DNA from 3 places in the Lysinibacillus sp. GW823-FHT06C08 genome. Region 2 is predicted to be linked to each of the others. Evidence: predicted binding sites of a transcription regulator. Region 2 holds the regulator's gene; each other region holds the start of a gene.
What was found. Region 2 encodes LexA, which represses DNA repair genes until DNA is damaged. Its sites were predicted from a motif close to CGAACATATGTTCG; they were not measured.
Positions count from the first base shown of each region.

Region 1: AC1Q6O_RS14105 (YolD-like family protein) is a predicted target of LexA. The motif match lies at 3,098-3,111, and genes of this name have one in related genera.
Region 3: parE (DNA topoisomerase IV subunit B) is a predicted target of LexA. The motif match lies at 6,987-7,000, and genes of this name have one in related genera.

Region 1 is NZ_JBXAHN010000005.1:228,356-239,254, forward strand. Features, by position in the region: gene AC1Q6O_RS14090 (cation-translocating P-type ATPase) at 1-1,540, shown strand, start outside; gene AC1Q6O_RS14095 (DUF3231 family protein) at 1,687-2,163, opposite strand; gene AC1Q6O_RS14100 (cupin domain-containing protein) at 2,271-2,945, opposite strand; gene AC1Q6O_RS14105 (YolD-like family protein) at 3,239-3,595, shown strand; gene AC1Q6O_RS14110 (GNAT family N-acetyltransferase) at 3,684-4,160, opposite strand; gene AC1Q6O_RS14115 (hypothetical protein) at 4,253-4,531, opposite strand; partial or broken gene AC1Q6O_RS14120 (YjcZ family sporulation protein) at 4,844-4,994, opposite strand; gene AC1Q6O_RS14125 (hypothetical protein) at 5,092-5,316, opposite strand; gene AC1Q6O_RS14130 (CD3324 family protein) at 5,587-5,886, shown strand; gene AC1Q6O_RS14135 (GNAT family N-acetyltransferase) at 5,992-6,549, shown strand; partial or broken gene AC1Q6O_RS14140 (SDR family oxidoreductase) at 6,843-7,792, opposite strand; gene AC1Q6O_RS14145 (hypothetical protein) at 8,543-8,908, shown strand; gene AC1Q6O_RS14150 (RusA family crossover junction endodeoxyribonuclease) at 9,159-9,245, shown strand; gene AC1Q6O_RS14155 (hypothetical protein) at 9,256-9,504, shown strand; gene AC1Q6O_RS14160 (spore coat protein) at 9,556-9,945, opposite strand.
Region 2 is NZ_JBXAHN010000001.1:948,398-959,296, reverse strand. Features, by position in the region: gene sirA (sporulation inhibitor of replication protein SirA) at 1-298, opposite strand, end outside; gene AC1Q6O_RS04435 (lmo0954 family membrane protein) at 641-997, shown strand; gene AC1Q6O_RS04430 (PspA/IM30 family protein) at 1,013-1,651, shown strand; gene liaF (cell wall-active antibiotics response protein LiaF) at 1,764-2,447, shown strand; gene AC1Q6O_RS04420 (sensor histidine kinase) at 2,444-3,484, shown strand; gene AC1Q6O_RS04415 (response regulator transcription factor) at 3,459-4,091, shown strand; gene tkt (transketolase) at 4,267-6,261, opposite strand; gene AC1Q6O_RS04405 (DUF896 domain-containing protein) at 6,387-6,620, opposite strand; gene AC1Q6O_RS04400 (GNAT family N-acetyltransferase) at 6,810-7,337, shown strand; gene def (peptide deformylase) at 7,462-8,040, shown strand; gene AC1Q6O_RS04390 (YneB family resolvase-like protein) at 8,060-8,725, opposite strand; gene yneA (cell division suppressor protein YneA) at 8,722-9,084, opposite strand; gene lexA (transcriptional repressor LexA) at 9,203-9,820, shown strand; gene AC1Q6O_RS04375 (gamma-glutamyl-gamma-aminobutyrate hydrolase family protein) at 9,926-10,648, opposite strand; gene AC1Q6O_RS04370 (prepilin peptidase) at 10,683-10,899, opposite strand, start outside.
Region 3 is NZ_JBXAHN010000008.1:153,127-164,025, forward strand. Features, by position in the region: gene metA (homoserine O-acetyltransferase MetA) at 1-763, shown strand, start outside; gene AC1Q6O_RS17905 (GerAB/ArcD/ProY family transporter) at 819-2,381, opposite strand; gene AC1Q6O_RS17910 (hypothetical protein) at 2,415-2,648, opposite strand; gene AC1Q6O_RS17915 (Ger(x)C family spore germination protein) at 2,653-3,852, opposite strand; gene AC1Q6O_RS17920 (spore germination protein) at 3,880-5,424, opposite strand; gene AC1Q6O_RS17925 (HesB/YadR/YfhF family protein) at 5,572-5,862, opposite strand; gene plsY (glycerol-3-phosphate 1-O-acyltransferase PlsY) at 5,882-6,484, opposite strand; gene parE (DNA topoisomerase IV subunit B) at 7,021-8,997, shown strand; gene parC (DNA topoisomerase IV subunit A) at 8,994-10,899, shown strand, end outside.

The DNA of each region.
Region 1 (10,899 bases), on a different contig from region 2:
AAATTCAGTGGAAAAAGAACTGATGGTAAAGGCACTTTTATGTAGTGATGCTGTCGAGCGTGAGCACAAGGAAATTGGTGATCCGACAGAAATAGCGCTTGTGAAATTAGGAAAGCATTACGGCTTAGATGAATTGATGATTCGCGAGCAATATCCAAGACTAGCTGAAATTCCATTTGATTCGGCACGAAAGCTTATGAGTACTGTAAATAAAATAGATAAACAGCCTGTTATGATTACTAAAGGAGCATTAGATGTTCTCTTGCCTAAAGTGACTAGAATAAAAACGGCAACAGGCATTTTTGAGATGACAGCTCAGCATCGCCAAAAAATCGAAGCGGTCAATCATGATTTTTCGAGGAATGGTTTACGGGTGATAGCCATTGCCTACAAAGATGTTTTACCGCAGCAAACAATTGATACAAGAGTAGAAAGAGATTTAATATTTGTCGGCTTAGTGGCTATGATGGACCCACCAAGAAAAGAGTCCAAAGAAGCTGTAGAAAATTGTATTAAGGCAGGCATTAAGCCAGTTATGATTACAGGTGACCATAAAATTACAGCTACAGCGATTGCCCAACAAATTGGGATTTTAAAAAATCCAGATGAAGCCATTGAAGGACATGCTCTCGAAAAATTCACAGATCAAGAGCTACAGGAAAAAGTTGATGATTATTCTGTGTATGCGCGTGTTACACCTGCTCAAAAGATTCGTATCGTCAAAGCGTGGCAGGATAAGGGTCATGTTGTCGCGATGACAGGGGATGGCGTCAATGATGGGCCGGCACTAAAACAAGCAGATATCGGGGTGGCAATGGGAGTGACTGGGACGGAGGTCGCAAAAGATGCCTCATCCATGATTTTAACAGATGATAATTTTTCTACGATTGTCAAGGCGATCGCCAATGGTCGGAGCATCTATACAAATATTAAAAATGCCATTTTGTTCTTATTATCAGGGAATGCAGGAGCTATATTTGTAGTGCTATATGCTACAGTACTCGGCTTACCAGTTCCTTTTGCACCCGTTCATCTATTATTCATCAACCTATTAACAGATAGTCTTCCAGCAATCGCAATCGGATTAGAGCCGAATAATAAGAAAACGATGAAGGACAAGCCTAGAAATGTTCATACCCCTCTATTAAATAAATCATTTACGACACAGGTGGTGCTAGAAGGAATTTTAATTGCCATCTCTACCATCATTGCTTTTCAAATTGGATTATCAACTGGCGATACATTAACGGCAAGTACAATGGCGTTTACAACACTTTGTTTATCAAGATTAGTGCATGGCTTTAACTCCAGAGCTAAACAATCGATCTTTACGATTGGTGTCTTTTCGAATAAATATGCATGGATTGCATTTTTAATCGGTGTCCTAAGCTTGCACATTGTATTGTTTATGCCAATGCTAACAACGGTCTTTGAAGTGGCTCCATTAACAATTGCCCAATTAGGCTTTATTTATAGTCTATCCGTGTTACCGTTCCTCGTAAATCAATGGTATAAGCTCCTGTTTGTAAGAAGTCGATAGAAGATGATTGAATGTTAAAACCACCTACATATAACGAGTAGGTGGTTTTGCTATTGTTTAATATTTAAAATGTACAAAAAAACACACTATTAAAAGTAGATTTAATAATGTGCAACGTAATGAATGATTTCGTTCAGCCAACATTTTTATTGGGCTGGTGCTAGAAGCCAGCCTTTAATTTTACTCAGTTCGATCAACTTAGACCCAAGTATAGCATAGCGCATATGGAGTTCACCATATTTGGCAAGATGCTTTTTCTTTACTGACAATTCCAATGCTTGGCTTACAGCAAGTAAAGAGGAAGCAATATTCATAGATAAAATGGCACTAATTTCACTATCATTAATGATGGATTTTCCACGTATATCCGTCATTTTCATTTTACTGTATGACATAGTTGTAGTGGGGGCAAGAACACCATTTTCCTTTAATAATAATGTCAGCTGTTTATTTTCCTCTTTTAAACATTGAATGAATTCCAAAATCATAATCTTTAATTTTTTATCTCGGGTATGGTTAAAAAAGGCATGGCTTGAAGCAATATAGCTTTGATTGACACCGAGCTGCGACCAAAGCCTAAACATCTCCTTAAATTGTAATGATGCTAGTTTGTCATTTATCATCGTTATTGTGACACTTCCTAACTCCTAGTATTTATCTAAGATTAGGATGGAACAGTTTATGACATTCTATTCATCTTTTACAATAAAAGTTTAATACAAGGGGTATTTTAATAATACGTGCCATACGCATACATATGTGGGGAAGGGTAATGGTATGGATATGGATAAGGGTATGGGTTTGGGTATGGACATGGTTTCATGGATGGCTTCTTTTGCTTGCATGAAGAATTATCAGTTGCCGATTCCACTCGATTACAGCCTTTTGGTGGCCCAATATAAGTAGATGGAACAATGGGTGCAATGGTTTTCTTCCATTGTTCCTCATCTAAACAATAGGTATGCGCCATAATATTGGCAGGTGTAAATTTCAATATATCGGAGCCTAAAATAACCTCTGGTGTTGGAGCGTCAAAGATAGCAAGCAAATGGGTGTTATCTTCTGTGGCAACCTCATAATGCCACCAGCCCTGTGGGATATTAGCTACTTGCCCAGGCTTAATTGGGTAGTTTTGAAGTTTTTTTGTAAAGGGATTTAATAGGGAAACCGTTGCTGCACCAGAAATACAATAGACAAGCTCAGCTGCATTTTGGTGATAGTGTGGCTCAATGACATTATCTTTGCTTAAAAAAATATCCAGTAAAGATGTATTTTCTAATGTATTTAATTGTTCTACGCCAAGGATATTAATGTAATTTCGTGCATCTTTTTTAAAAAGCGTACTTTTGTTGACATCAAAGGTAAACTCTGCAGAAGGCGATGTATAATCGACATTTGTGTTAATATTTACATCCTTTCTCACTAAAATTGTGATATTCATCATCATCACAGATTATGATTGAAATGTTTATAGACTTATACAAATGCCTAGCGTTTGTCTAGAACTCTTAGCAAGCATATGCTAGAGGAATTGTATTAAATTACCACTGCTATTAAAGAACGTATGTGCGTATAATAAAAAGAACGTATGTTTTGTTTTGAGGGCGGCGTGGAAATCTTAGCAAAGCAGTCATGACTTTCAACGTTTTAGTTTTCTCGCAAGCGTCCCCCGTAACTGAGCTGAAAGGGTGAGATAATATGATTAAAGATCGAGGAGCTATGAAATGGACATCGATGATGCTTCCAGAGCATTTACTGCTTTTGAAAAAGTGGAAGCAAGAGGTGCAGACAGAACCGCCACGGGAACGTGCAGAATGGGAACTGGAGGAATTACAGCAAACCATCACACGTGCATTAGCAGAACGTAACTATATTATGTTAACTATTTGGGAAGAGGCTAATTTTGTTCAATATGGTGGCATTATTAAAGAGATGAATGAGATGGAACTTCTGCTAGAAACGATTACAACAACGAAACATATCGCATTGAAATATATTTATGCTGGTTATATAGAGGTGGATGGCAATAGCGGTATTGAATGCACAATCGAGTGAGTGAATTTAGTGCCTAATAATGAATGGTACGAATGACAGCGGATAACAAAGTCACTCATTTGAACATCGAAAATGAGTGACTGTCTCCTTAAAGGTGCAATTGCATCACTATTTGCTCACCAATTGGTCCCATTCGTCTTTCACCATTATCTTCAAAACCTACGTTGAGATACAAATTCTGCGCAGCGATATTTTTGTGATTTACCACTAACACTACTTCGTTAAATTCTTTAAATTCATGCTTGACAAAGTCAGCCAGTAAAAGCATTGCTTTTTTTGCATAACCCTTACCTTGCTGTTTATGATCCATAGATAAAGCGGTAAGTAACATCGCCTGTGGATTGCTAGAATATTCCTGTACTCTTTCAGTTGTATGAAGTACGAAAAAACCAACAGGTATTTTATTACTTAAAATCACAATAGGGTACTGTCCCACTTTTTCGATAGTAATCTCTTTTGGTAAGGCAGTAAATTGGTGCTGTTCTACGGGCAATTCAAACTCATTTAACTGGTCTGCATAGTCTTCTGAAAAATGTACTAATTCAATGTTAATTGTGTCTTGCATAAACAAGCCTCCTTTTTTATTATTGTATACATAGAACAAATGTTCGTCAAGAAGGCTTGTTTAATAATCAGGCAAGCTGGCGTTCTTTTACTTTATAAATTACCAAAAAATAAAATAAAAGAAATACTCACAATTAAAATCAGTGTTAAAGCCATTGTCACAATGCCTCTCAGCAAGGTCGCTAAATTTCTGACATCTTTCATTCCTACAACACTTAGATAGAAGCATACGATTGACAATAGCATTGTCAGTGTCAATGGGTGAAGATGGACATAGGTGACAAAAAAGTCTTTTAAGGAACCGGACAGAAAAAATAATAGGATGCAACCTAAAGATAAAATAAAGGACCAAAAATTTAAATTAATGCCCATTTGTTTTCCTCCTCTCTACTAAAACGATAGTTCTAGAAAATCTATAATAGAGTAAAAGGATGCAAAAAGAGGCCACTTGGATGAAAGTGACCCCTAGAACCAATAAAGGAGTGTCATGTAAAGTAGAAAGAACTTTACAATACTATTATTATGTTAAGTTATCATTTGGAGATAGTTATCTATCTTCAATGGCGTAAGAAATATATTTTTATTATCTCATAACAGGTTAGAATTGGGTGAAGGGGAAATAAAAAAGGCTTTAAGCTTTTTCATCATTAGAAATAAACAGAAGCTAAAGCCTTCATATGACCATTAGCAAATGAAGCTTGCACCAACAATATTGAGAAGAATGAATAGGACAACGATGAGCACGAAAGTTGAACTGTTACCACTGCCATCATTTCCGCCACAAATAATTATTGAAATTGCCTACATTTCCACAGTATCCCACAAAGGTCTCCATATCAATTGTATGTATAAGATTCAAATGGAGGAGCGATCATCATCTAAGTAACTAATATTAAATGGTGCCATCAAAAAAACATCCTACACGGATGTTTTTAATATAACGGCTGCCGCGTTTGACAAGGCGGAAAACCATTGACATCTTGAATCATATGAAAATCATACTGCTTTAAAGCAAATTGACTTTGATACAAATATTCGAGGACAAGAAGCTTCCCACCTGAAACGCCACAAAGAACACCAGATGTTCCTTGCCCATTCGTCAATGAAACACCGACCGGTTGCCCGATTAAATAGTAAATTTTATGTTGCCAAGGCACTATGCCACTCCCTTCAATCTAATTATATGAATGTAATGGTCAAAGGTGCATAGGGGAATGCCTAAGGTGGGATCACTTTAAAGTGGACTATTAATTACACCATTCATATATTGGTTTATATTCTATAATATGGATATAAAAAGGCGTGAATGAAGGGGTGATAATTGCGTGAGGAAATATATGATGTTTGCATAGCAATGGCTATGGCAAAAAAATATTGAGCATAGCCGTTGCTTTTCCTAAAAAAATCTACACATTTAGGAGTGCAACATGAGCTATAAAAAAGCAAAGCATATTTTACCTGAAGAGTTGTTAGCGGCCATTCAGGAATATATGGATGGCGAATATATTTATATCCCGCGGAAAGAACAACATAAAATGAGCTGGGGATCTCGTACCACTATAAAAGCTGAATTGGATTTGAGAAATGCCAATATTTATAATGATTTTTTATCTGGAATGGTTAGAGAAACGCTAGCTGAAAAATATTATTTATCACTAAAGAGCATCCAGAGAATCATTTTAAATGAAAAAAGAAAAGCAGCAAATCAACAGTCATTGCGTTTTTAAATCGCGATGGCTTTTTTTCTTTTATGAAGGAATATTGAGGTTTTATCAAAATTAATAATCAGCTATATTACAGGTATAACAAGAATTACCAAAGGGGAGAGAGCGATGAATTTTACTGAATTATTGGGCATGTCATTTCAGACCATCCAAACAGAACAAATTCGATTAAGAAAATTAAAACGAGACGATGCGCCATCATTATACAATTATTATTCTAATGAAAACATCTATAGTTATTTGGATTGGAATGGTCCAGAAGCCATTGAAAGAAGTATTGAGGTCATTCATATTTGGAATGAGGGCTTTGAAAAGGGGTGGATAATTCGTTTTGCTATTGCTGATAAAATGTCAGATGAGGTGATAGGCACTATATTTTTAAGTGAATTTGAGGGTAAACGGGCTGAAATAGGTTATGAGTTATCAGAAAAATATTGGCATAAGGGTATTATGTCAGAAGCTATGAATGAAGTATTGGCAATTGGATTTAATCAGTTAGGGTTAGTGAGGATACAAGCCATTGTTGCTGAAGAAAACATAGCATCAAGGAAGTTATTAACGAAATTCAATTTTAAAGAAGAGGGCTATTTAAGACAATATGAATGTCATAGTGTGACTGGCGAATGTAGAGATATGTTGATTTATTCTTTACTACGGAAGGGATAACAACGTAGAGAAAGCCGATAGGAGAGAATTATGATCGCCAAAAACCACGATGTAAAGCTGGGATAGCGTTGTACAAAAACATCTTGGGGGCGATGTTAAAGTTGCTATCCCGCAATTAATGTATGTTGTTGTAGTTATGAACATAACCACTGTCAATAAATTGAAAAGTAAATGAAATAAAGAGGCAAAGTTGAATCGTTAACATCTTTTTTGAACCATCTATAAAAAATTGAAAAGAAAAATTAAAAAAACTCAGCATACAATTACGTGTTGCCTGAGTTTTCTTTACGTAGCTACGAATTGGTGGATTTTCCGCCATCCACATGTAAAACCTGTCCCATTACATGTCTAGAATCATCTGATGCTAAATAAACGAATGTCGGGGCCACTTCAAAGGGCTGTGCCATTCGGTTAAAAAGATTCCCTCCGTGCAATGCGTTTTCGTCAGAGGAAAAACTGGAGGGGATTAATGGTGTCCAAATTCGACCGGGGCAATTGCATTGACGCGAATCTGCTTTTTAGCCATGCTCTTTGCTAAAGAAGGAGTCCAGCCGACGACAGTTGCTTTTGTGGCAGAGTAATCGATTAATAAAGGCTCACCAGCATAAGCTACTACAGATGCGGTACCAATTATGTAGCTACCAGCCTGTAAATAAGGGAGGGCCGCTCTTGTCGTATAAAAATGTGAATAAATATTAAGCTTAAACGTTTCATCGAATTGTTCATCTGTAATGTCAGTCAGGTCATTTTGTTGAAACTGAATGCCAACATGGTTACATAATATATCTAAGCGTCCAAACGTATTAATGGTTTCATAAACAATATTTGCACAATGTTTTTTTTCACGGAGATCCCCAGGAAGGAGTAAACATTTTTCTCCTAGTTCCTCAATTCAATTTTTAGTTCGAGTAGCGTCCTATGCTCATCTAAATAAGCAATTGCTACGTCGGCCTCCTCTTTCCGCAAAGGCAATCGCAGCAGCTGCACCCATCCCACTATCACCCCCAGTAATAAGGGCTACTTTCCCTTTTAATTTTCCACTACCTTTATAATGAGGGTTTTCAATGATAGGCTTCGGCACCATTAAGCTTTCGAGCCCTGGTTGACGAAGCTGCCTTTGTTCAGGTTGGGTAAGAGGTACTTCTTTATATTGCGTAATCTTTCCATAGACAGGATATTGAGGGTATGGATCTTCTTTTTTACTGTCCTCAAACCATTTTTGATAAAAACGAATTTGTTCCATTAAATCTTGGTTATCTTGAGCTGGCCCGTCACTTGGATTGTTAATAACCAATCCCTCCTTTTCAACATATACTATGATTGATTACCTTCGTATGTTAAAGCAAGAAAAAGACCATCATCGCAGGGGATGGTTAGAATGGAGATTGAATTTTTCCCAGAAGTGACACGGTTACTAGAAAATAACGTATATTAATTAAACATTCATTATTTAAATTACAGCTGGTTTACACCGAGTATTGGTGTTAGACCCCCATATTATTGGCATCCCATTTACGAACCTTATTATCCATTAGTTTAAAGAAGTCTATGAGCTCACGTTTTGATCGAGCTCATTTTTATTTTGTTATAAATGAGGAATTTGACATAATAGCATCGATGGCACAAGAGTGTAGGGGGATCAATATAATAAGTATGCGATTGTTGAATCTTGATGTTTAGGAGTGACACTAGGAAATGTTCATGACCGCTGTATGGGTAACGTTCATTTTTGGCAGTTTTTCATATATAATGTTGAAATATCCTCATGATGTTTTAAAGGTGAGCCCCTTTTCAAGAGGATTTGCGGAAAGCCCATTATTAAAAATCTACATCCAGTTGGTAGGATGGGTATTTGTATTACTGATTATTGGTGTTTGGACCGATGTCTTCATTCAATGGCAGTTTCTATAAAGTTTTTAAAAGATGAAAAATGCAGAATATTATTCCAATTTGGTGATTTTTTGCTTATTATTAAATTGGAGGTGGTTAGTAGATGTATAGTAATACTGCAAATATGATAAAACAAACAACAAATCTTATAAATTCATTGAATAAATTAAAACAAAATCTGACCTTTGTAAAATCATACGTCACTAGTGATAAAATATTGGCTATCTATTTTTTAAGTAATGCATATAGTGACTTTAATTTATTCAAAACTATTTATCTATCTGTAACACCTGGCGATCAAAAAATTGATGAATTCTTACAAGAGTTTGAAAAATTCTTTGTAGAAGTAAATAAATACTTACAGTTTATTTCTGAAGATAGTATGGAGGATCAACTGCATAAAGAAATAATGCTTTCGATTAATGAAACAGAAATGTACTTATTAAATTTATTAGATATTTATAGATAAATGTTTAGACATTCCTATGAAGGAGTGTCTTTTTATTACTAATACAGTATAACCAAGCTGAAAAATCGTATTAAAGAAGCTAGGATAAAATTGCAAACATTGCAAATATTTTATTTTTCAGAATTCGCCACCACAGAATCTTTGTACAGGGCCAAAGAGAAAGCTTTTAGCTAGTGGTGAATTATGTCCAACTAAAAAGCCGGATCTCGATAACTTGATTTAAAACATTAAGGGTGAGTGCAATAAAATCATTTGGAATGATGATTCACAAATAGTTGAGATGAATGTACGGAAGTTTTATTCAGAGCAGTCTAGAGCAGAGGTGACGATTAAATGAAAAATACATTTTGTTTACTGGTGATGCTCATGAAACGGTTAAGTTTGATTTTACAGCAAAGCATATTGCACTTTTGAAACTAGGGCTTTTAATCAACAAGATAGCTCAAAGGTTTTTAATCAGTAACGCTAATGTAGCTTTAATTGTTATGGACCTTGTGTTGGCGGGACGGATTGGGCCAAGAGCTGGTGGGTTGTTAGGTAAGAAGAAGGTGGTAGTTAAAAGAAGATGTTCAGCAAGGAAGGAGGAATCTTGCTGAACATTATTTTAAATATGATGATAATAATTTTACTGAAGGTTGGATTATTTATTAATTAATGAAATCTTGAGGAACGCATTCACGAACACCAGAATTTCTTAATGAGTTAAATAAAGCTGCACTAATTCTTAATAAAACATTGTTATCAGTGCCATTTTCTAAATCATAGATGACAAAATAAGAATTATCGACTGTAAAAATACATTTTCGTTCTAATTTAAATCCAGGTGGTACAGGAGGAAGGTTAAAACGTGGTACAACTACAGGTGTATCTCCTTCCTCTCTGATAAAATTGAAAGTTTGCTGGTCAATCTCATAGATATTAACTGGATCAATCTCCACACCTTTTTCTGGAATTGTAATTTCATCTTCAACTAATAGGAAAAAGCGCTCGTTTCGAAAATTAAAAAGACTTCTCGCTCCAATTTCAAATGATGCCAATTTATATTCACCTCCTCTTCTATACAATATTTTATTCATATCGAATACAGTTGTTTGGACCAAAAGGAAGGTGGAGTGAAGAATAGTTTCTGGACTGAAGTCATTAAAAGATAATAGTAAAGGTGAGATTGGTTTATTAATTTCAAATATGCATGGAGATTGACTGAACAATATGAAAAAATGTGCAATAAAAAGATCAGCTAACAATAAAGTTAACTGTTCAATGGGCTCTTTAAAAGTGTTTTACTTGGTAATTTTCTTCAGAAGTATCTACAACAGCTGATTTTTTCTTATTCTCATTACCAACAACATGACCTTCTATATATACTTCATTGTCGCATATTCACCTGAAGAACTAACTTCATTTATTGTAACATTGATATTGTTTTCCTTTTTAAAATGCTCAACTGTAACTTGTATTGCTTATTCTTTTGTATCTGACCATGCTTTTTCACTAAATTCCTTATTCATACCTTGGTCGATAAGGAAAAGCCGCTAGAGCTAAAGCGATAATTGTAGTACCACCAAAAATAGATAAATATTTAATTAGTTTGTCATTCATAAAAAATTCTTCCTTAAATCATGTTTTCTAATAGTTTTTTAACAATAGTAATCCTATAACACGATTTTAGTTTTAACAATTAAATTTGGGTTACATGAAACTTATAGTAAGTATTAAGATCAATAAATGTACACGAGTGTTACTGAAAACTTTGAGGAAATGATTCATATTTAAAACACTCAGCATTACAGCTTGTGGCCGATGATGAATAAAAGATCAGTCCAAAATAGAAAAGCCGCAGCGTTTGCAGACGCTACAGCTCGAATTGGATTATGCCCTTTGATGGTGTTCACGAAGATTTACTTCAGTGGATTGAGAATTATCGTTGGATGGTGGAAACAATCGAGGAAGCAAGGCAGCGAGTAGCCTAAATCGATAACAACAGCTATATT
Region 2 (10,899 bases):
CACAATAAACACAAATCTTACGATCGACTAAATAAATAGCCATTTTGCCTTTTATCGGATGTTCTAAAAACAAAGCATTACGAGCTCTTTCTAAATGTGCATATTTGGAATCAAGTTGATGCTCCAACATTGCTGCTATTTCATCAAAACGAACGGATTCACATATATACGCAAGCTCTTTTAAGGATTTCTCATTGGCGTCTTCACAGCCTTGCATCATCTCTAACAACTTTCGCTCTCTGCCAAAAATAAACGTTAAATGCTCTTCTTTTATCTTATATATGGAATAGGTTCTCACCAGAAATCCTCCTTCGCTCAGTTTATTTTCCATAAGTATAGCTCATCCCATCTTGTTAATTTGTCAAACGGAGGAAGGTTTCATCTTCTATTTTTGTCGAAAAGCTTCTAGTTTAGGATCTAAAAATTACTTTATGGCAGATCATAATTAGCTCTTAAAATGAACTGCTATTTTTCAATGAAAACAAGCAAGATACACTCATTGTGTACGCCAAAAACCCACTTTTGTTGCAGCCTAGATAGTTCTCAGCCTCAAGACCTAGTAGAAAATCAATTTCGAGTCCGTTTTAGACAATCTTGTAAATAGGTAACATAAAGGTACAAACGAAAGGAGCTAAAACAAATGAGAAAATTTCTTTTATTAACTGGAGGGGTTATCGCAGCATGTGTTGCACTAGCCTTAATCGGACCATTGGCAGGCTTACTATTCTCCGGATTATTTGTAGCACTAGGGATGCATTTTTACATGGCGAGCAAGTCTAATTTCGGTAAAATCTTTTGGTTCGCGGTTGGTCTAATCGGTATCCTATCAGCAGTATCGAACATTCCTGCAATGATTGGTCTTGCAGCAATCGCAATTGTCTATGTCATTTATAAAAAATGGAATGGCGAAGATGTAAAAATCCCAACAATTGAAAATAAAAAAGAAGAAGATCCATTTACAAACTTCGAAAAAGAATGGTCAAATTTAACAAAATAAAAGGAGAGAATGAATATGAATTTATTTCAACGTTTTAGATATACAGTAGAGGCAGACTTACATCAGTTATTTGATAAGAAGGAACAAAAAAATCCAATTGCTATGTTAAATCAGTACATCCGTGAAGCTGAAAAACAAACGGAAGAAACAGGTAAATTATTAGAACGTCAAGGACAATTAAAAGAAAAGCTTGAGCAAGAATATCAACAAAATGCAGATTTACTTGCTAAGCGTGAATCTCAACTGACATTAGCACAAACTAGTGGCGAGCAAGATTTAATTGATTTTGCAACAGATGAAGTGACAGCTTACACTGCCCGTAATCATACGTTACAGGCGAGTATCGAAGCAAGTACACGTGAATATTTCGAGTTAGAGCGTAAATTTGAAACAATGAAACATAAAATTAAAGACATGAAAGTTCGTCAATTACAGTTAATGGGCAAAGAAAACGTCACTCGTGCCCATCATCAAATGGATGGTATGATTGCCAAAAATAATAAAACAAATTTTGAAGATTTGGAAGCTTATATTGATAAATTGGCTTATCAAATTGACAAAGATCATGAAGTTACAACATTTGAAGCAAGATTGGCACAATTAGAAAAAAAAGCTTCAGAGGAAAGCTCTCCACTGCTAATTGAAAATAAATAACATGTTATAATGGAAGCAATGCGCCAACTCTAACCGGCGCATTCTTTCACGTTTTAAAACAGAGGGTCCCATTCCCTCTTTTATACTATTAGTAGAAAGAAGGATGACCCTCTTGCAAAATTTCACTACAAATAAGCTCACATTTTGGGTACTATGCTTCTTTTTACTCGTTTTTGTGGAGCTTACTATTTTTAATAATGGTGGCGCCTTTTGTTTATTGATTGGGGCCGTACTGCTTTATTTAAGCTTTTCTAAAAAAGTCCGCTTTTTTAAATGGACCGGCATATTCTTCATTGCGATTGCATTATTCACAATGTGGAGCCTCCGTCTATTCATTGTAATTATGCTCTTATATATGCTTTATCAATACTTACAACGAGAAAATGAACCAAAAATAGTTGGTGCTGAGCTTTTTGAAAAACTATCTACCTCGAAAAATGACTTAATTGGCACCATACCAGCACCAACTGAAGCATATAAATGGCAAGATGTGCAAATTCAACGTTTAGCAGGAGATATTACAGTTGACACGACGCAAACGATTTTGCCTGCTGGCACAAGTCTAATTACAATTCGTCAAGGTATCGGTAAAGTTCAAATCTATATCCCCTATGAAATACCTTTTCGTATACACTATACAACCCTATTTGGTGAGCTTACTTGCTTACATGTGGGTCCACAACGTATTTTAAATGAAAGTGTTAGCTTTTCTGATGGAAATCCTGAGGATGCAAAACGCATTTTAATTATTCATGTTGCAACATGGCTTGGAGATTTGGAGGTGCTGCGTAAATGATTGCCTTTATCTCAAGATTATTTACCTTATTATTCATTTTAATGAGCGCTACATTCGGATTGCTTGTTGCAGTATGGGGAAATCCTGATGAGAAAACTTGGGAACCTTTATGGCGACAAAATTATGATAATTTTCCTCTTGGGGGAATTATTGTAGTCAGCTTATTTGCTCTTAGCTTCCTCTTTGCCAGTTGGATTAGTATGACTGCTCGTGCCCGAGAGGCTCAAGCAACGAAAATTGTAAAGCAGTTAATCGAACCTGATTTTGTGCTTTCTAAAAAGCAAGCCCTTCCGAAACCATTAAAAAAAGCACTTGTGCAAACAAGTGAATTAATAGATACACAGCGTAAAAGTCTACAGCGCTTATCCAATGAACGTGCAGAAGCTCATGACAAAATTATACAGGAACGCATCATTGCTGAACGTCAACGTCTGGCTAGAGAATTACATGATTCTGTGTCGCAGCAATTATTTGCGGCCTCCATGTTGCTTTCTGCATTAACGGAAAATGACGAAAATGCGACTAGCTTAAAGCAAGTGGAAAAAATAGTTCAGCAAGCACAGCTCGAAATGCGTGCATTATTATTACACTTACGACCTGTTGCACTTCGCAATAAAACACTTGCGCAAGGCTTAGAGGAATTAATTATTGAGCTTCAGCAAAAGGTTTACTTCCATATTGAATATGAGCTAGAAGAAATGGCATTAACGAAAGCAGAAGAAGATCACCTATTCCGCATTGCCCAGGAAGCCCTCTCTAATACACTTCGACATGCCAAAGCCAGTGAGGTTGAATTGTTGCTTGTTGCACGAGATGACTTAGCCATTTTACGCATTCAAGATAATGGTTTAGGCTTTGATGTAGAGGCAGATAAATCCACTTCTTACGGCTTGCAAAATATTGCCGAACGAGCTGTTGAAATTGGCTGCACATATAAAATTGTGTCAGTCCCTGAAGAAGGAACGATTGTCGAAGTTAAAATTCCACTACATAAAGAGGAGGTCAATGACAATGATACAAGTGCTCATAGTGGATGATCATGAAATGGTGCGTATCGGCGTTTCGGCGTACTTATCCGCACAGCCAGATATTACAGTTGTGGGAGAGGCTGAAAACGGGCAAGAAGCAGTTGAGCGTGCCCTTGCCCTAAAGCCTGATATTATTTTAATGGATAATGTTATGCCCATTATGACTGGTGCTGAGGCAACAGCAGAAATTTTAGCCGCCTGGCCAGAGGCAAAAATCATGATGGTGACTAGCTTTTTAGATGATGACAAAGTCTACCCTGCTTTAGAGGCAGGAGCAGTGAGTTATATATTAAAAACATCTAATGCAAAACAAATTGCGGAAGCCATTCGTAAAACAATGGGTGGCGAAACGGTATTAGAACCAGAAGTTACATCTAAAATGATGCACCGTATGCGCCACGGCAATAATACACCCCTTTACGACCATCTTACTGACCGTGAAATGGAAGTTTTATTGCTGATGGCACAAGGCAAAGCCAATCAGGAAATTGCTGACGAGCTATATATTGCTTTAAAAACTGTCAAAACACATGTAAGCAATATTCTAGCAAAGCTTGAGGTTCAAGATCGCACACAAGCCGTTGTCTATGCCTTTCAGAATGGGCTTGCGAAATAATTTCTACATAAAAAACTGCATAACCATATGCAGTTTTTTTAATTAGACATATTTTAGAAGACCCTTGCCACCGGATGTATTCCTTTAGTGATACGACAGCCAATAGTAAAAAAAATACCGCAACACCCTGCGAATTCATACGTACGCTGAGTGTTGTGGTATTTTATTAAAAATCTTATAGTGCTTTTACTTTTGCAACTACATTCTCTACAGTGAATCCGTATTTTTCCATTACAATTTCCCCTGGAGCTGATGCGCCAAATTTATCGATTGCAAGCACATCACCTTCAAAGCCGGTATATTTATGCCAGCCGAATGATGCACCCATTTCTATCGCAAGACGTTTAGTGACAGCTTTTGGTAAAACAGATTCTTTGTAAGCAGCATCTTGTTTTTCAAAGCGGTCCATAGATGGCATTGAAACGACAGCTACATCCATGCCTTCAGCTTTTAATGCTTTTTGTGCCTCAACAGCAAGTGAAACCTCTGAGCCTGTTGCAATTAAAATCGCATCCGCTACTTCTTTAGTAGCAGGAGATACTGTGTAAGCACCCTTCGTCACACCTTCACGTACTGTTTCAATAGAAGCGTTAAGTACAGGTAAGTTTTGACGAGACAATACTAATACTGTTGGCGTATTTTCTGATGCAACGGCAAGCTCCCATGCAACAGCTGATTCATTGGCATCCGCAGGACGAACAACAGATAAATTAGGCATTGCACGTAATGATGCAAGGTGTTCGATTGGTTCATGTGTTGGACCATCTTCTCCTACAGCAATCGAGTCATGTGTAAATACATACGTTACAGGAAGACCCATTAATGCTGAAAGGCGAACTGCCGGACGAACATAATCTGAGAACACGAAGAATGTACCACCAAATACATTTAAACCACCGTGAAGTGCCATACCGTTTAAAGCAGCGCCCATTGCAAATTCACGAACACCAAACCAGATGTTGCGACCAGCATAATCGTCTGCAGAAAAATCGCCTGCACCCTTCATCGTTGTTTTATTAGAGCCTGCAAGGTCAGCAGAGCCACCAAAGAATGATGGTGTTTTCTTAGCGATAGCATTAATCGCATCACCAGAAGAAGAACGTGTTGCTACAGATTTACCAGCTTCATACACTGGTAATTCAGAAGCGAAGTCTGCTGGTAATTCACCATTCATAGCATGTTCAAATTGAGCTGCTAACTCTGGGAATTCTTGTTTATAAGCAGTAAATTTCGCATTCCAAGCTTCTTCAGACTGTGCTCCTTGCACTTCAGCTGCAGCATTAAACGTATCATATACTTCAGCAGGGATTTGGAAAGGCTCGTGTGCCCACTCATAAGCAGCTTTTGTTAATACCACTTCATCTGTACCAAGTGGAGCACCATGAGAATCTGCTTTACCCGATTTATTTGGAGAACCGAAACCAATCACTGTTTTCACTTCAATCAATGTTGGTTTGCCAGTTGATTTTTTAGCTTCTTCAATAGTTGCATTAATCGCATCAACATCTGTGCCATCTGCAACTTTTAAATAATTCCAACCATAAGATTCAAAACGTTTTTGTACGTTTTCTGAGAATGACTTTTCTAAGTCACCATCTAAAGAAATATCATTAGAATCGTAAAGCACGATTAATTTTTCAAGTTTTAAGTGACCAGCTAATGAAATAGCCTCTGCTGCAACGCCTTCCATTAAGTCACCATCACCACATAATGCAAATGTATAGTGGTCAACGATGTCATGACCTGGTTTATTGTAAGTAGCTGCTAAATGACGCTCAGCCATTGCCATACCTACAGTCATGGCAATACCTTGTCCTAGAGGACCAGTTGTCGCTTCCACACCTACTGTATGACCATATTCAGGATGTCCTGGTGTTAATGAATCCCATTGGCGGAAGCTCTGAATTTCCTCCATTGGTAAACCATAGCCGCCTAGATGAAGTAGGCTGTATAGAAGCATGGAACCATGACCAGCTGATAATACAAAACGATCGCGATTATACCATTTTGGGTTCGCTGGATTATGGCGTAATTGTTTTGTCCAAAGCGTATAAGCCATTGGCGCTGCCCCCATTGGTAAACCTGGGTGACCAGAATTTGCTTTTTCAATAGCATCGATTGACAAAGTTCGGATAGCATTAATTGCTAATAAATCCGCATGTTGAGTCATTATATTGTGACATCCTTTCTCGTCCTATAATTGTTCTTCTACAGTTTAGTCAACATTGCTTTAGAAAACAATGCTTTTGTAATACTATTTGTATTTTCATACATACTTTATTGAATTGTGTCACATTAATTTAGAAATTTATTTTTTTTCGCTTGTCTTACCTTCTCAGGCGTGACATCATTTCCTTCTGCATCAACCACTTTTACGTTTTCAATCGTATCACGCATTGTTGCTCTAAATGTATCTAAGTATTCCTTACGAAGCGCTGTTCGCTCCTTTGCCTCTTCATCCGTTAGTTGACCGCTTTTCGCTTTAGCAGAAAGTTCATTTATACGGTTAATTTTTTCTTTTGATAACATCGTTACACACCTTTCAGTACCTACCTTATTGAACTCAGTATGCAAAGTATAGCACGGTTTCCCATTAAATGCAGTTATACCAACCCCTATTCAAGCTGTTGAAATAAAAAATACATGACTTCCAGATGTTTGAAGTGTATAAATATTATATGGAAGGAAAAATTTAACTATCTATTGGAGGATATACATGTGAACGTGACAACTAAGCGATTACTCATTCGAACATTTCAAGAGCAGGACTGGGAAGCTGTTTATAGCTATACTTCAGATGAAAAAGTGATGCACTATATGCCTGAAGGTGTTTTCAATGAAGAACAGGCAAAGAAATTTATTGCAGAAAATAGTAACGACAAAGCAAAACATTTTGCTATTGTTTCAAATAATTGCGAGCAAGTGATTGGTCATATCGTTTTCCATCCTTGTTTCGGCGATCATACTTATGAAATCGGTTGGGTACTAAATCCAGCTTATCAAAATCAAGGCTTTGCTTCTGAAGCTGCTCGTGCTGTATTAGACTATGGATTTAATGAAAAGAAACTTCATAGAATTATTGCAACGTGTCAGCCCGAAAATATCGCTTCCTATAAAGTTATGGAAAAGATCGGAATGAGGCGTGAAGGATATTTTAAAAAGTGTATACCATATGGGAATGAATGGTGGGACGAATACTATTACGCAGTTTTACGTGAAGATTGGAATATTTTATTAGAAGATTAGAAGAACGTTAAACGCTTGTGAAAATGCGCGCCTATAAACGTTGTTGGGCACTGCATCTATGATCCGACCATACAATTTAGCTTGATGAACTTCTGAAGAAGTCCTATTGAGGAGGTATGTTTCGATGGCAAAATTTCATCCTGATTACATGATTACTATGAAAGATTTTGTAAAAGAACACTCAGACCTATTACGAAAACAAACGCAAGACGTTGCAATACCAGTTCCCTTAGAGGACCGACATATATTATTTTCTATGCTTCAATATTTAAAAAACAGCCAAGACCCGATTTTAATAAAAAAGTATAAACTCCGTCCTGGTAGTGGCCTCTCTGCCAATCAAATTGGCGTAGATAAGAGAATGTTTGCTGTACTTTTTGAGAATCACGACCAAAAACATGAAATGATGTTCATTAACCCAAAAGTAATGAGCCATTCTTTCAATATGATCTATTTGCCTGAGGGTGAAGGGTGTCTGTCTGTTAATCGACCTGTTCACGGTTTTGTACCAAGATATGAACGAATTAAAGTAAAAGCCTATAATATTGATGGACAGGAATTTATTATGTCTTTAAAAGGCTATGAATCTATCGTTGTACAACATGAAATCGATCATTTAAACGGCATTATGTTTTATGATCGAATTAATAAAGATAACCCTTTTCAGCTACCCAAAAATGTTATTATTGAAAGCTTATATTAAAAAAAATTAGCGGGCTATATTATTTGCCTGCTAATCTTTCTTGATGCTCTTGGAATCGGCGATGTACGGTTGCCTTACTTACCTCAAAGCCTAGTCCTCTAAGCGTAATGGAAATTTCCTCAAAGGTAAAACCACGATTCCGTAGCTTCACAATTTCATCAACAGGGAGTTCTTTACGTTCCTGACCATGTGGATTGCCACGATTGGATAGGTTATTTTCAGGGCGATAGCCATTTTCAACAGCACGTCGCATACCTCTGCGGATTTTTGCATTATGTATTCTACGTTGATATTCCTCTACAATTGCTAAAATCTCTAGTAGCATCGTATCCATTTCGTTTAATTGGACTGGTCCTGCATCACGCATCGAATAAACATCTGTTGCTGATTTTTGTAATAAATGCAATACTGCCATTCTTGCATTTCCACGACCTAAACGAGTTTCATCTTGTACAAAAAGAGCTTTTATTTCCTTCTCTTTTATAAAATCAAGCATTTCAAGTAAGCCTTCGCGTTCAACATCATAACCGCTATGCTTATCTTTAAAAACACCCTTTACTTCATAGCCTTGTTCTTTAGCATAGTGCACTAATTCTTCTTGTTGGCGCTCTAATGAGGAGCTTTGCGTTTCTTTTTCAGTACTTACTCGGCAATAGATAACAGCCGTCATTTGATTATTTTTCATTGTTCGTTTCTCGCAATTTCAATAGTTTTGATGGGACTGGCTTGATCACTCAAAACTGGAATGACTAGAGATTTACCTGCCACGATTTTAATGTCTGCTAACTCATTTTCTGATTTGACAAGCTTAATCCAATCTTCTTTACTCATTTTACCACGGTATTGTTCTGCTAACGACCACAAGCTATCCCCATGTTCGATTTGAATTTCAGCGTAATTAACATCCCCCGGATCAGTGATGTAAAGGTAACTTGCGAAGAGTAAACAAGCACCTAATAATATAGTGATATGTGTATTTTTCTTTAGCCATGTCATCATTAAAACCTCATTTCTAGAATGTTTGTTCGGAATGTATGTTCTCATAATAAAGCGAACAAACGTTTTTGTCAAACACTTTTCGAACCTATGTTTGCATACGTGTTCGCATTCTGTTATACTATCAAATAAGAAGATTGATATTAGAAAAAAGAGGTGAGCAATCATGAAAAAAGTATCGAAAAGACAAGAGGACATTTTAGCGTTCATTAAAGACGAGGTACGAGCTAAAGGGTATCCGCCATCAGTCCGTGAAATCGGGGAAGCTGTTGGACTTGCTTCAAGTTCAACTGTTCATGGTCATTTGGCTCGATTAGAACAAAAGGGTTTTATTCGTCGAGATCCAACTAAGCCACGTGCTATTGAAATTCTTGAGCCTGAGGAATCCATCCAAAAGCAACATGTCATCCATGTACCACTTGTAGGGAAGGTTACAGCAGGTTCTCCTATTACAGCTATCGAAAATATTGAAGAGTATTTCCCACTGCCAGATACATATGGCACGAGTGAGGATCAGTTATTCATGTTAGAAATTATGGGTGAATCGATGATTGAAGCAGGAATTTTAGATGGTGACTTAGTGATCGTAAAGCAAAAGTCAACGGCCATTAACGGAGACATTGTTGTAGCCATGACAGCTGAGGATGAAGCTACTGTAAAACGCTTCTTTAAGGAAAAAAACCATTTCCGTTTACAGCCTGAAAATTCATCAATGGAACCGATTATCGTCGATCAAGTATCAATTTTGGGACAAGTTGTTGGTCTTTACCGCCGTGTACATTAATTAAATGAGGGTTTGAGGATTGTGTTCCTTCACTGAGCATATATCCTCTTTTTTACGCAAAAAAAAGAATCCATTAACTATTGGATTCTTTTTACAATGACCTCTCTATGCTTCTTTTTTAAATTTCAAGCTCGCTTCAACAAATGCTGCAAATAACTTTTGTGCATGCTGATCTCCCGCTACAGCTAATTCCTCTGGGTGCCATTGGACAGCCAAACAGAATGGTAATTCTTCATGCACCACTGCTTCAATAATGCCATCACATGATTTCGCTGCAACTTTTAAATTCTCCGCTAGTACATTCACTGACTGATGATGAAAAGAATTGACGGCAATTTTCTCTTGTTCCAGAATAGTCGCTAATAAATTCTCCGCAATAATTTGTACATAATGCGTTGCTACTGACCTACCAGCTTGTTGCATATGTTTGATTAGCTTCGTACTATAATGGTCACTATCAATGTCCTGATATAACGTCCCACCTAATGCAACATTTAATATTTGGATACCCCGACAAATGCCAAAAATAGGCATTTTACGTACAAATGCAGCCTCAATTAATGCTAATTCCACGGCATCTCTAGCTGGATGAATTTTACCTAGCTTTGGTGAAGGCTCCGCTCCAAATAGAAAAGGATGTACATCATAGCCTCCCGATAGCATTAAGCCATCCGTAAGGGCTAAAATTTGAGCAGCATCTTCCTCCACACCTAACGGAATAATAAGGGGGATACCACCCGCCTTAATAATACTTTTGCTGTAAGCAGCATTTAAATGAGCTGATAAATCATCTTCTACAAAAGCTGTAATTCCAATAATCGGCTTCACTTGATTCCCCTCCACAACATTGAAGATTAAACACTTACCAATAACCTAAATACCAATTGATGAACGAATCTCCGTAGAAATAAACAATAGTAGCGGCTAATGCAATAGATGGACCAAAGGGAATATGTGTTTGTCTTCCTTGTTTATGCTTTAATAAGACAACTATTCCGATTATCATACCTATGATAGCGGCAATAAATAAAGTCAACAACGTATGAATAGTACCGAGAACGAGACCAATTAAAAAGAAG
Region 3 (10,899 bases), on a different contig from region 2:
AGGAAATACACCATTACAGGTGAATATTACTTTTTTAAACACAGCTACTCATGAATCTAAAAATGTCAGTAAGTCTCATTTACAATTATTCTACACAACGTTTAACCAAATTCGTCATCGACGCTATGATGGTATGATCATTACGGGTGCGCCAGTAGAAAAAATGCCATTTGAAGAGGTTAACTATTGGCAGGAAATTGCTGAAATTATGGATTGGTCAAAAAAGAATGTGACATCCGTGCTACATATATGTTGGGGGGCACAGGCTGCTTTATATCATCATTATGGGATTGGAAAGGTCGAGCTTTCTGCTAAATGCTCCGGCGTTTATTCTCATGTGATTACTGATTTAACAGTAGATTTAGTACGAGGCTTTAGTGATTTATTTACAGCCCCTCATTCTCGCTATACATCTGTCTCGATTGACGAGGTTCGCAATCATCCAGACTTACGCTTATTATCCTATTCAGAGGATGCAGGTGTATTTATCGTGCAATCCAAAGATAATAAAAACATTATGATTACTGGTCATTTAGAATATGATGCGACAACATTAGCCGATGAATACAGTCGCGATGTTGCCAAGGGCATCCATATAGACGTTCCAGTAAACTACTTCCCAAATGATGATCCAGCAAAGGCACCGATGAATACATGGCGTGCCCATACGCATTTATTGTTCTCCAACTGGTTGAACTACTACGTATACCAAGAGACACCATATGAATGGGATTTTGTGGACGAAATTGAATATCATATTTAAATAACACTAAAAAGTCTAATTTCTTCGCTAAGCAGCTTGAAGGAATTAGACTTTGTTATTCTAGATTTTTCTTGTCAGAACTCGTTTTATCTGGTGGCGCCTGGTCGTCCTGTTTGGATGTAGCGTTGCCCGCTTCAGAATTGTCTTGAGTAGAGACTGGATTATCTGTTTTTTTCTGATTGGAAACTGTATTATCTGGTGTCGCCTGATTGTCTTGCTTGGAAGCCATAGTCGCAGGTTTAGCCTGATTAACTTGAGTGGTACCTGTATTAGTATCGTTCGCCTGATTATCCTGATTGGAATCTGTATTAACAGGTTTTGTCTGATTATCCTGATTGGAATCCGTATTAACAGGTTTTGTCTGATTATCCTGATTGGAATCCGTATTAACAGGTTTCGTCTGATTCTCCTGATTGAAATCCATATTATCAGGTTTCGTCTGATTGCCTTGATTAGAAACCGCATTACTCGCATCAGTCATTTGCCCCTGATTAGAATCCGCATGACCCATTTCAGTCGAATTACCTTGTGATTTTCGGTTACGAATAACAGCTACAATGAGTAGAAGTATGGGTAATAATATGGTGCAAACAAATGCATAAATTGGCCAAATCTCATCATTATAAATGTTGGAATGGACGATGTCTGGGTGAACAATTTGCGAAAGTCCGACCATAATAATACCCATTGGTAGGATAAGTGGACGGTGATCCTTCAATTTCATAATTTGTGCAATCCCGACAACAGTTGTATAGAAGTACATAAACGTTCGAATAAAAATGGATACAATCCACATAAAAGCCATGATAATTTCAATGCGCTGTAAAAAATTTCCGATAGAGATTCTTTGTGCTAGGGCATAGCTAGGGAAAGTTCGCGAAGCCGTGTTGGCTGGCCCTAATACTAAAATAGATAGAGTAATCAATGTTACTAGAACAAATCCACCGAGAAGCATGCCTATGTAAAATCCTTTCTTTGAGGATTGCTGGACATTGACACTAGCAGGGTAAATCATTAATAACATAACTAACGAAAAAGAGAAGACACTTACAAAGCGGATGATACTATATAAGATGGATGTTTTGGATGCTTCCATAATCGGTTGTATATTTTCAAACTTAATTTGTGGGGTGATACTGACAACAAAGAAAATAAAAATTAAGACAAACATAGGGAAAAGTATTTCTGCTGAACGAGCAAAGTTTTCTATCCCTAAATAGGTAGCATACATAATTATAATAATAAACAACAAGGCAAATGCCATAGTAGGCGTCTCTGGCATTACCTCTGTTTTCATAAAAGCACCAATAAAATACAGTAATTCTCCTCCCGCAAATAGGGTAAGAGAAAGGAAGCCCACCACTGTGATTTTTCCAAAAAAGCGACCGAGAAGTTTTTCATTTGCTTCAATAAAATTCAGTGTCGGTGTTTGGTCCCCTAACGTCACAAATAATTTCACAACAAGCAAACTAAGGACAACACCAATACTTGCAGCAATCCACGCATCTTGCTTACTAGAGCTTGCAATACTTGAAGGGATGATTAAGATGGCAGTACCGATAGAAAGGAGGAATGTGATAATTGTAAATTGTCTTGAACTAATTACTTCTTTTTCCATATAAGTGTCCTCCAATTCATGACGATGTGTCTACTATTTTGTGAGTGAAACGATAAAATCTTTAATTGGTGTAAAAATAAAGGTTATAAAATCTAGAGGACTCGGGATATTTATTTTGAGAGCAATGCCCATATTAAGCGCTGTTCCAATTAGTAATAGGATTGAAAAAACAAGAATGGTTTTGGTCTCTTGTTGCTTTTTGAGTTTCGGGATATATAGTATCGCAATAATGATTGAAATGATTAAGATGGCTATTGCTAGTACCAATCCACTATCCCTCCTTTGGCTTTTTTAATAATGAGTTTTGCATTGTGCCTAAACCTTGTGTTGTCACTTTTACATGAACATGGATTGGTAGATCAGGAAAGATATTTGGCCAATCGTTTTTGATTTTTTTCCATTGTTTAGCATCTGCACGATGTAGGGCATCACCATAGCCTAAAACATCCACTTGGTATTGCTGTTGAATTTTTTCTAATGTTTTTTCAATACGTTCATCGATGCCTTGTGCTGTTTTTTTATTGATATAATCCACCGTTTTATTTTTCGTTAGATTGATATCACATTCGACCTCTCCTACATTTTGTTCCACATTTATTTGGACATCAATTTGCGGTTTCCCATTTTTAAATGATCCCTTTACTTTTGTGGAGGATTTCGTAATCTCAGTTGAGAGTGTACCTTGCTTTGGACAGGTGACGATTTCAATCGTACTTTGTATTTTGTCACTGAGGAAACTAATACTTTTACTTTCTCCCTCTGAAAGTAAACCAATGTATTGATCTCCTTTAAAGATGGCCAATCCTGCATATTTTAACAACACAGGTGTTTTAACACGTTGGACGTTTGTTTGATCGGCCCCTAACCGTTTATCCCCATGAACTTCAATCGCAGAAATCAAAGCCCCATTGTCCTTTTCACTGAGCCTTGTGACCAATTCGTCTATATTAATAGCAATAGTAGAGCCCCAAACTTTTTCAGAAACTTTGAGGGAGTTTAAGATTTTATTAGCAGGAACTTTTTCGATAGGTGTGAGAACATTTAACACTTCCTTAGCTGTAGCCTCATAAGACATGATGACATCGAAATCCTTTCTAAACTCATGGTCTCGTGCAATTAAATCTAATGAATCACTGATTCCATCTTTAGCGAGATCTTCACCTAAAACGACTACCTGTAGATGGGCAAAATATGGCTTCCGTGCAGCAATGGTAGTCATTTTGCGGATGGCCTCAAAAATTGTTTCCCCTCTAGAATGATAGCTGACAACAGGGGAGCGCTGAGTGGAAGCTTGTCGCATGGAAACCTCACTAGGATCAACTATTTGAACGGTAATCTCATACTCATCATCTACTTTGTCTATACCAAGCGCTACAACAATGGCTAATTCATTTAATTCACGCTTACTCCAGCAACCACTTAACAGTAAAGTGAGGATGCATAGTAAGCAGATTACTTTTACTTTTGCCATATTTTATTCCTCATTTGTTCAGTAGTTTTATTTCCGACCTGTTCTTGGGACATATTTATGCCCTCTAACAACGTTTTTCTGATTGACTAAGCGTGGACGTGTTAATAAACGTCTACGAGGAAGCAATAAAAATGCATCTTTTTGATCCTGTAAAATTAAAGGAGCAAACGGGCTTAAATACGGTACACCAAATGAACGAATGCTGCATAAATGAAGAATAATGATAATAATGCCAAACATAACTCCAAAAAGACCAAACATAGCAGCTAAGATCATTAATGGAAAGCGCAGTACACGAATCGTATTGGACAAACCATAAGCAGGGAATAAAAAACTACAAATGGCCGTTAATGCCACTATAATAACCATTACAGCCGAGACAACACCGGCATCTACCGCTGCCTGGCCAATTACCAGCGTACCTACGATGGACACAGCTGGACCGATTGTTCGCGGCATTCGAAGCCCTGCCTCTCGTAGTATCTCAAAGGCAAGCTCCATAATAAGTGCTTCCACTACGGCAGGGAAGGGCACGCCTTCTCGTTGTGAGGCGATACTAATTAGCATGGCCGTCGGTAGCATTTCTTGATGAAACGTCGTAATCGCAACATAGAGAGATGGTGCTACCAATGCCAAACTAATACCAAAGAAACGTAAAATACGAATGAGGGAACTAATCATCCAATGTTGATAGTAGTCTTCTGCTGATTGCAAAAAGGAAGTAAATAATGCAGGCACCACTAATACAAAGGGGGTACCATCTACTAGAATCGCCACTTTCCCATCTAATAATTCACCAGCAATAACATCTGGCCGTTCTGAGTTGTAAATGGTTGGAAACATGGTATTTTTAGAATCTTGAATAAAATCCTCAATATAGCCACTTTCTAAAATGCCATCGATATTAATGCGATCTAACCGCGCTAACACCTCCGCAACAATTTTGTCACTGGCGATACCATGTATATACATCACGGCGACATCTGTTTGTGTCACTTCACCGATGACTCGAGACTTAATCCAAAGATTTGGACTTTTTATTTTTCGTCGAATGAGCGCGGTATTCGTACGCAAAGTTTCAGTAAAGGACTCTCGAGGTCCTCTAATAACGGATTCGGTTGAGGGCTCTGTGACAGCTCTATCCTTTGCACTTTTCGTACTTGTTACAATGCCTTCAGCAAAGCCGTCTAATAAAATGACGGTTTCACCATTAAGGATGGCATAATACAATGATGTGAAATTTTCGATATTCATCACATCACCAACAGTTAAATAGGAACTTCGCACATATTGATTAATGGTAGTAATTTCAATTTCTTGTTCTTCCTCAATATTCGCCATTAATTTATCAATCACTGAATCCGAAATCATCGTTTTATCGGATAAGCCATCAATGGAAATAATGGCCAGTCGATGGGGTTCAGCTTCACCAATGGTAATTTCTCGTATAATGATGTCATTGCTATGACCGAGAGTGTTTTGAATGACTTTTATATTTTTGGCAAGGGAAGTATTTAATAAATCGTCCGTTGTAAGGGATGGGGAGGGATCGATCTTGTTTGATATGGACATGGGTTTTCCTCCTCAAATGGATGTTCACTATATATAGAATGGACAACTTTGTGCGGAGATAAACGAAAAAAGGAATGAAATTCTAGCTACTATTTTTCAAATAAAAAAACAGTATTTCCTTTCAGAGACTGAAAGGAAAATACTGCTTTATGTACGATACTCGTATTGTAATTCATCTAAACTAGCATCCACGTCCACATGTAGATTGTGATCGTTAAAGAACCATAAATCTTTTTCATCGATGTAATAGGTTACGCCATCAATGACTGCTTCTGCTCCAATGACGATGGGCTCTTCTCGCGTCATGCCTAGTGAAAAGCCTTCGTGAAAAGGACTTGAGCCACCATAGCGTGCATAAAAGCGAATAGTATCGCCAGGTTCTACTTCCATCTCTTGTTTGAACCATTGTAGGGCTTCATCTGTCAGTGCAATTTTCATAGCGAATGCTCCTCTCTTCTTACAGCCATTTTACCTTTGGCTCGGTGCCATTTTTAATACGTACAATATTGGCACGATGACGATAAATAATAAAGGTAAATAAAAAGGCTACCAAGATGCTTAATGCAAAGTCACCTGTAACAAAATAATAAACGATTGAATAGATAAGTGCTACTAAAGCGGCTATCATAGATGTTAAGCTGACGATTTTTGTGATTTTCAATGTCACAAGAAAGGCAATTAGGAGCAAGACAAACAATGGCCATGAATAGCCTAATAAAACACCTGCTGATGTGGCAACGGCTTTTCCACCACGGAAATTGGCGAAGATTGGAAACATATGACCAATCACTGCAACAAGACCTAGGATTAAGGAATGGATAGAACTGTCTGAGAATATTGGAAGTGCAGCTAGTAAGACAGCGGCAGTCCCTTTTAGAACATCCATCACAGTCACAACAATACCAGCTTTTTTTCCTAATGTTCGGAACGTATTGGTTGCTCCAAGATTACCGCTTCCATGTTCTCGGATATCGGTATTATAAAAAATTTTACCTATCCATAGCCCTGAAGGTATAGAGCCGATTAGATAAGCACATAAAATAATAAGTCCATTGATCATAGTTGGACTCCTTTCATTCATAGTCCATCACTTGGTACTAATAGTTTGTAACAAGTATTTTACACTTTTTCTTGCTAATCTACAATGTTATGAAGGAGATTTCGTAAGGAGTCTTGAATTCAATACAAAAGAAACTAAAGTAAGTTAGAGATAGGCTTTTAGGCATGATTGATGAAAGAACGAAAAAATTCTTTATTAAAATATAGGCAAAAAGGCAATTTTGTCATTCGTTCATTCCTTTGGTAGAATAGAAGTCTAACTTTATTCATTTACATGACATTGACGCATCAACTATATTGCAACTAAATAAGCTACGATGCGTCAGGTGTTTACGGATACTAGTGGTAGTCTGTTTTGCTTAAATTCCAATTTTAAGCAACTGTTGAAGATGTTTACTATTTAAAGTGTATATTAAAACTGTGAGCAATTTTTAAAAATTTAATGGGACCTGTCGCTAACTATTGACAGGAAATGCTATTATTATTAGGATGAGAACATAAATAGAACAAGTGTTTGTTTTTTGGAGGGGAATTTTTTTGACGAATAAACAGTCACCTAGCGTCTATAATGATGACGCTATACAAGTATTAGAAGGATTAGAAGCGGTGCGCAAACGACCAGGCATGTATATCGGTTCCACAGATGGCCGTGGACTTCATCACCTTGTGTATGAAATCGTTGATAATGCGGTGGATGAAGCATTGGCTGGCTTTGGATCTCATATTATTGTCAAGATTCACAAAGACCAGAGTATTAGCGTACGCGACTTTGGCCGTGGAATGCCAACTGGTATGCATAAGATGGGTAAACCTACTCCTGAAATTATTTTTACTGTCCTTCATGCAGGTGGTAAGTTTGGACAAGGCGGTTATAAAACGAGCGGCGGCTTGCACGGTGTAGGTTCTTCTGTCGTGAATGCGCTATCCACATTTTTAGAAGTAACCATCCATCGTGATGGTAAAAAATATCGCCAGCGCTTCGAGCATGGTGGACATCCAGTGACAACACTTGAAGAAATTGGTCAAACGAAGCAGACAGGTACGCTTGTTCATTTCCTACCTGATGAAACGATTTTCTCTGTTACAAAATATAATTATGATACGTTAGCAGAACGTTTAAGGGAGTCAGCTTTTTTATTAAAGGGCTTAAAAATTGAATTAATTGATGAGCGCGAGGAAGGCAAAAATGATATGTTCTTTTATGAGAACGGCATTGAAGCTTTCGTTGCGTATTTGAATGAAGAGAAAGATGTTCTTCATCCTGTGAAATATGTGGAAGGTATTCAAGATGATATTGAAGTAGAGTTCGCCTTCCAATATAACGATGGTTATTCTGAAACGATTTTGTCGTTTGTTAATAATGTACGGACACGAGATGGCGGTACCCATGAAACAGGTGCAAAAGCAGCTCTGACGCGTGTTTTTAATGAATACGCAAGAAAAATTGGTTTATTAAAGGATAAGGATAAAAACTTGGAAGGAACGGATATTCGAGAGGGCTTAGCAGCTATCGTATCTGTCCGTATTCCTGAGCACTTATTACAATTTGAAGGACAAACAAAGGGCAAGCTTGGTACAAGTGAGGCCCGTTCAGCAGTAGATAGTGTGGTGTCTGAGCAAATTTTGTATGTGCTAGAGGAAAATGCTGAATTGTCGGCATCTCTTGTGCGTAAAGCGATTCGTGCGCAGCAAGTACGTGAAGCGGCTCGTAAAGCTCGTGAGGATGCGCGAAATGGTAAGAAAAACAAAAAGGGTAGTACGATTCTGTCAGGGAAATTAACGCCTGCACAGTCACGTAATGCGGCGAGAAATGAATTATATTTAGTCGAAGGTGATTCAGCGGGTGGTTCTGCAAAACAAGGTCGCGATCGTACATTCCAGGCAATATTACCACTGCGCGGGAAAGTGATTAACACGGAAAAAGCCAAGCTTCAGGATATTATGAAAAACGAAGAAATTTCAACGATTATTCATGCGATTGGTGCAGGTGTTGGAACAGATTTTGCTGTTGAGGATTCAGCCTACAATAAAGTAGTCATTATGACCGATGCTGATACAGATGGCGCTCATATTCAAGTATTGCTATTAACGTTCTTCTACCGTTATATGCGTCCGCTCATCGAGGCTGGTAAAGTCTTTATTGCATTACCGCCACTTTATAAAGTTTCTAAAGGGACTGGCAAAAAAGAAGTGATTGAATATGCTTGGACAGAAAATGATTTACAAAAGGCCATCAAACAAGTTGGAAAGGGTTACATATTACAGCGCTATAAAGGTCTTGGTGAGATGAATGCAGACCAGCTATGGGATACAACAATGAACCCTGACACACGTACATTAATTCGTGTCACAATCGAGGATGGTGCACGTGCAGAGAGACGTGTCACGACGTTAATGGGCGATAAGGTAGAGCCACGTCGTAAATGGATCGAAGCCAATGTAGACTTCGGTATGGAGGATGATGCTAACATTTTAGAAAATGAATTCATCCAACAAGAGGAGGGCCAAGCATGAGTAGCACAGAAAAGTTTCAAGATTTACCTTTAGAAGAAGTAATGGGTGACCGTTTTGGTCGCTATAGTAAATATATTATTCAAGACCGCGCGTTGCCAGATGCACGTGACGGTCTTAAACCTGTACAGCGTCGAATTTTATATGCGATGTTTACAGAAGGTAATACACACGAAAAACCTTTCCGTAAATCGGCTAAAACAGTCGGTAATGTAATCGGTAATTACCATCCACACGGAGATAGCTCTGTCTATGAGGCAATGGTACGTATGAGTCAGGATTGGAAAGCTCGTCATATGCTCATTGAAATGCATGGGAATAACGGTTCAGTTGATGGAGATCCGCCAGCTGCCATGCGTTATACTGAGGCAAGACTATCTGCGATTGCGGGTGAAATGTTACGAGATATCGGGAAGAAAACGGTTGAATTCGTACCAAACTTCGATGATCAGGATATGGAGCCAACTGTTTTACCAGCACGTTTCCCTAATTTACTAGTAAACGGCTCTACAGGGATATCTGCGGGTTATGCAACTGATATTCCACCTCATGCACTAGATGAAGTGCTAGATGCTGTATTGATGCGCTTAGACAAGCCTACTGCAACAGTGGATGAATTGATGACGGTACTCAAAGGTCCAGATTTCCCAACAGGCGGTATTATTCAAGGTGTGGACGGCATTAAAAAGGCATATGAAACAGGGCGTGGTAAAATTATTGTCCGTGCGCAGGCTGTGGTGGAACCTATTAAGGGTGGCAAAGAGCAAATCGTTGTTACCGAATTACCATACGACGTGAATAAAGCGAATCTTGTAAAAAAAATTGATGAGCAGCGTGTAGATAAACGCCTTGAAGGGATTGCTGAAATTCGTGATGAATCTGACCGTACAGGGTTACGTGTCGTAATCGAGCTGAAAAAGGATGTTCCTGGACAAGGGATTTTACAGTACTTATTTAAAACAACAGATTTACAAGTAGCTTACAATTTTAATATGATTGCGATTCATAATCGTCGCCCAACGATGATGACATTACCATTATTATTGGACGCCTATATTACTCACCAAAAAGAAGTGGTCACAAATCGTTCTATATATGATTTACAAAAGGCAAAGGATCGTTCCCATATCGTAGATGGCTTAATTAAAGCATTGTCTATTTTAGATGAAGTCATTGCGACAATTCGTTCTTCAAATGATAAGAAGGATGCCAAGCTCAATTTACAAGCAAAGTTCGATTTTACCGAGGTACAAGCAGAGGCGATTGTGAGCCTGCAATTATATCGTTTAACGAATACCGATATTACAGAGCTCCGCCAAGAACAGGATGATTTAAATAAATTGATTGCCAAGCTAGAAGGAATTTTACAAAGCGAGGCCAAGCTTGTACGTGTCATTAAACAGGAATTACTAGATATTAAAAAACGCTTCACAGAGCCGCGTCGCTCGAGAATTGAACAAGAAATTGAAGAAATTAAAATTACATTAGATGTCCTTGTTCCAAGCGAAGAGGTTGTGGTGACTGTCACGAAAGATGGCTATATTAAACGTACTTCTACACGATCTCATGCCGCTTCCAATGGTCAAGATTTTGCGATGAAGGATTCCGATTACTTATTGTATGAAGCAAACTTAAATACGCAGCATCATCTATTGTTATTTACAAATAGAGGGAATTATATTTATCAGCCAGTTCACGAATTGCCTGATATTCGTTGGAAGGACCTTGGTCAGCATATTTCTAGTATTGTGCCAACAAGTGAAGATGAATCAATTATTGCAGTCTATGGCTTTGAAACATTTGAACAACCAAATACGTATATTTTAACTGCTACGAAAGATGGACAAATTAAACGTTCACCGCTCGCAGATTATGCAGTGACGCGTTACTCGAAGCCGATTAAAA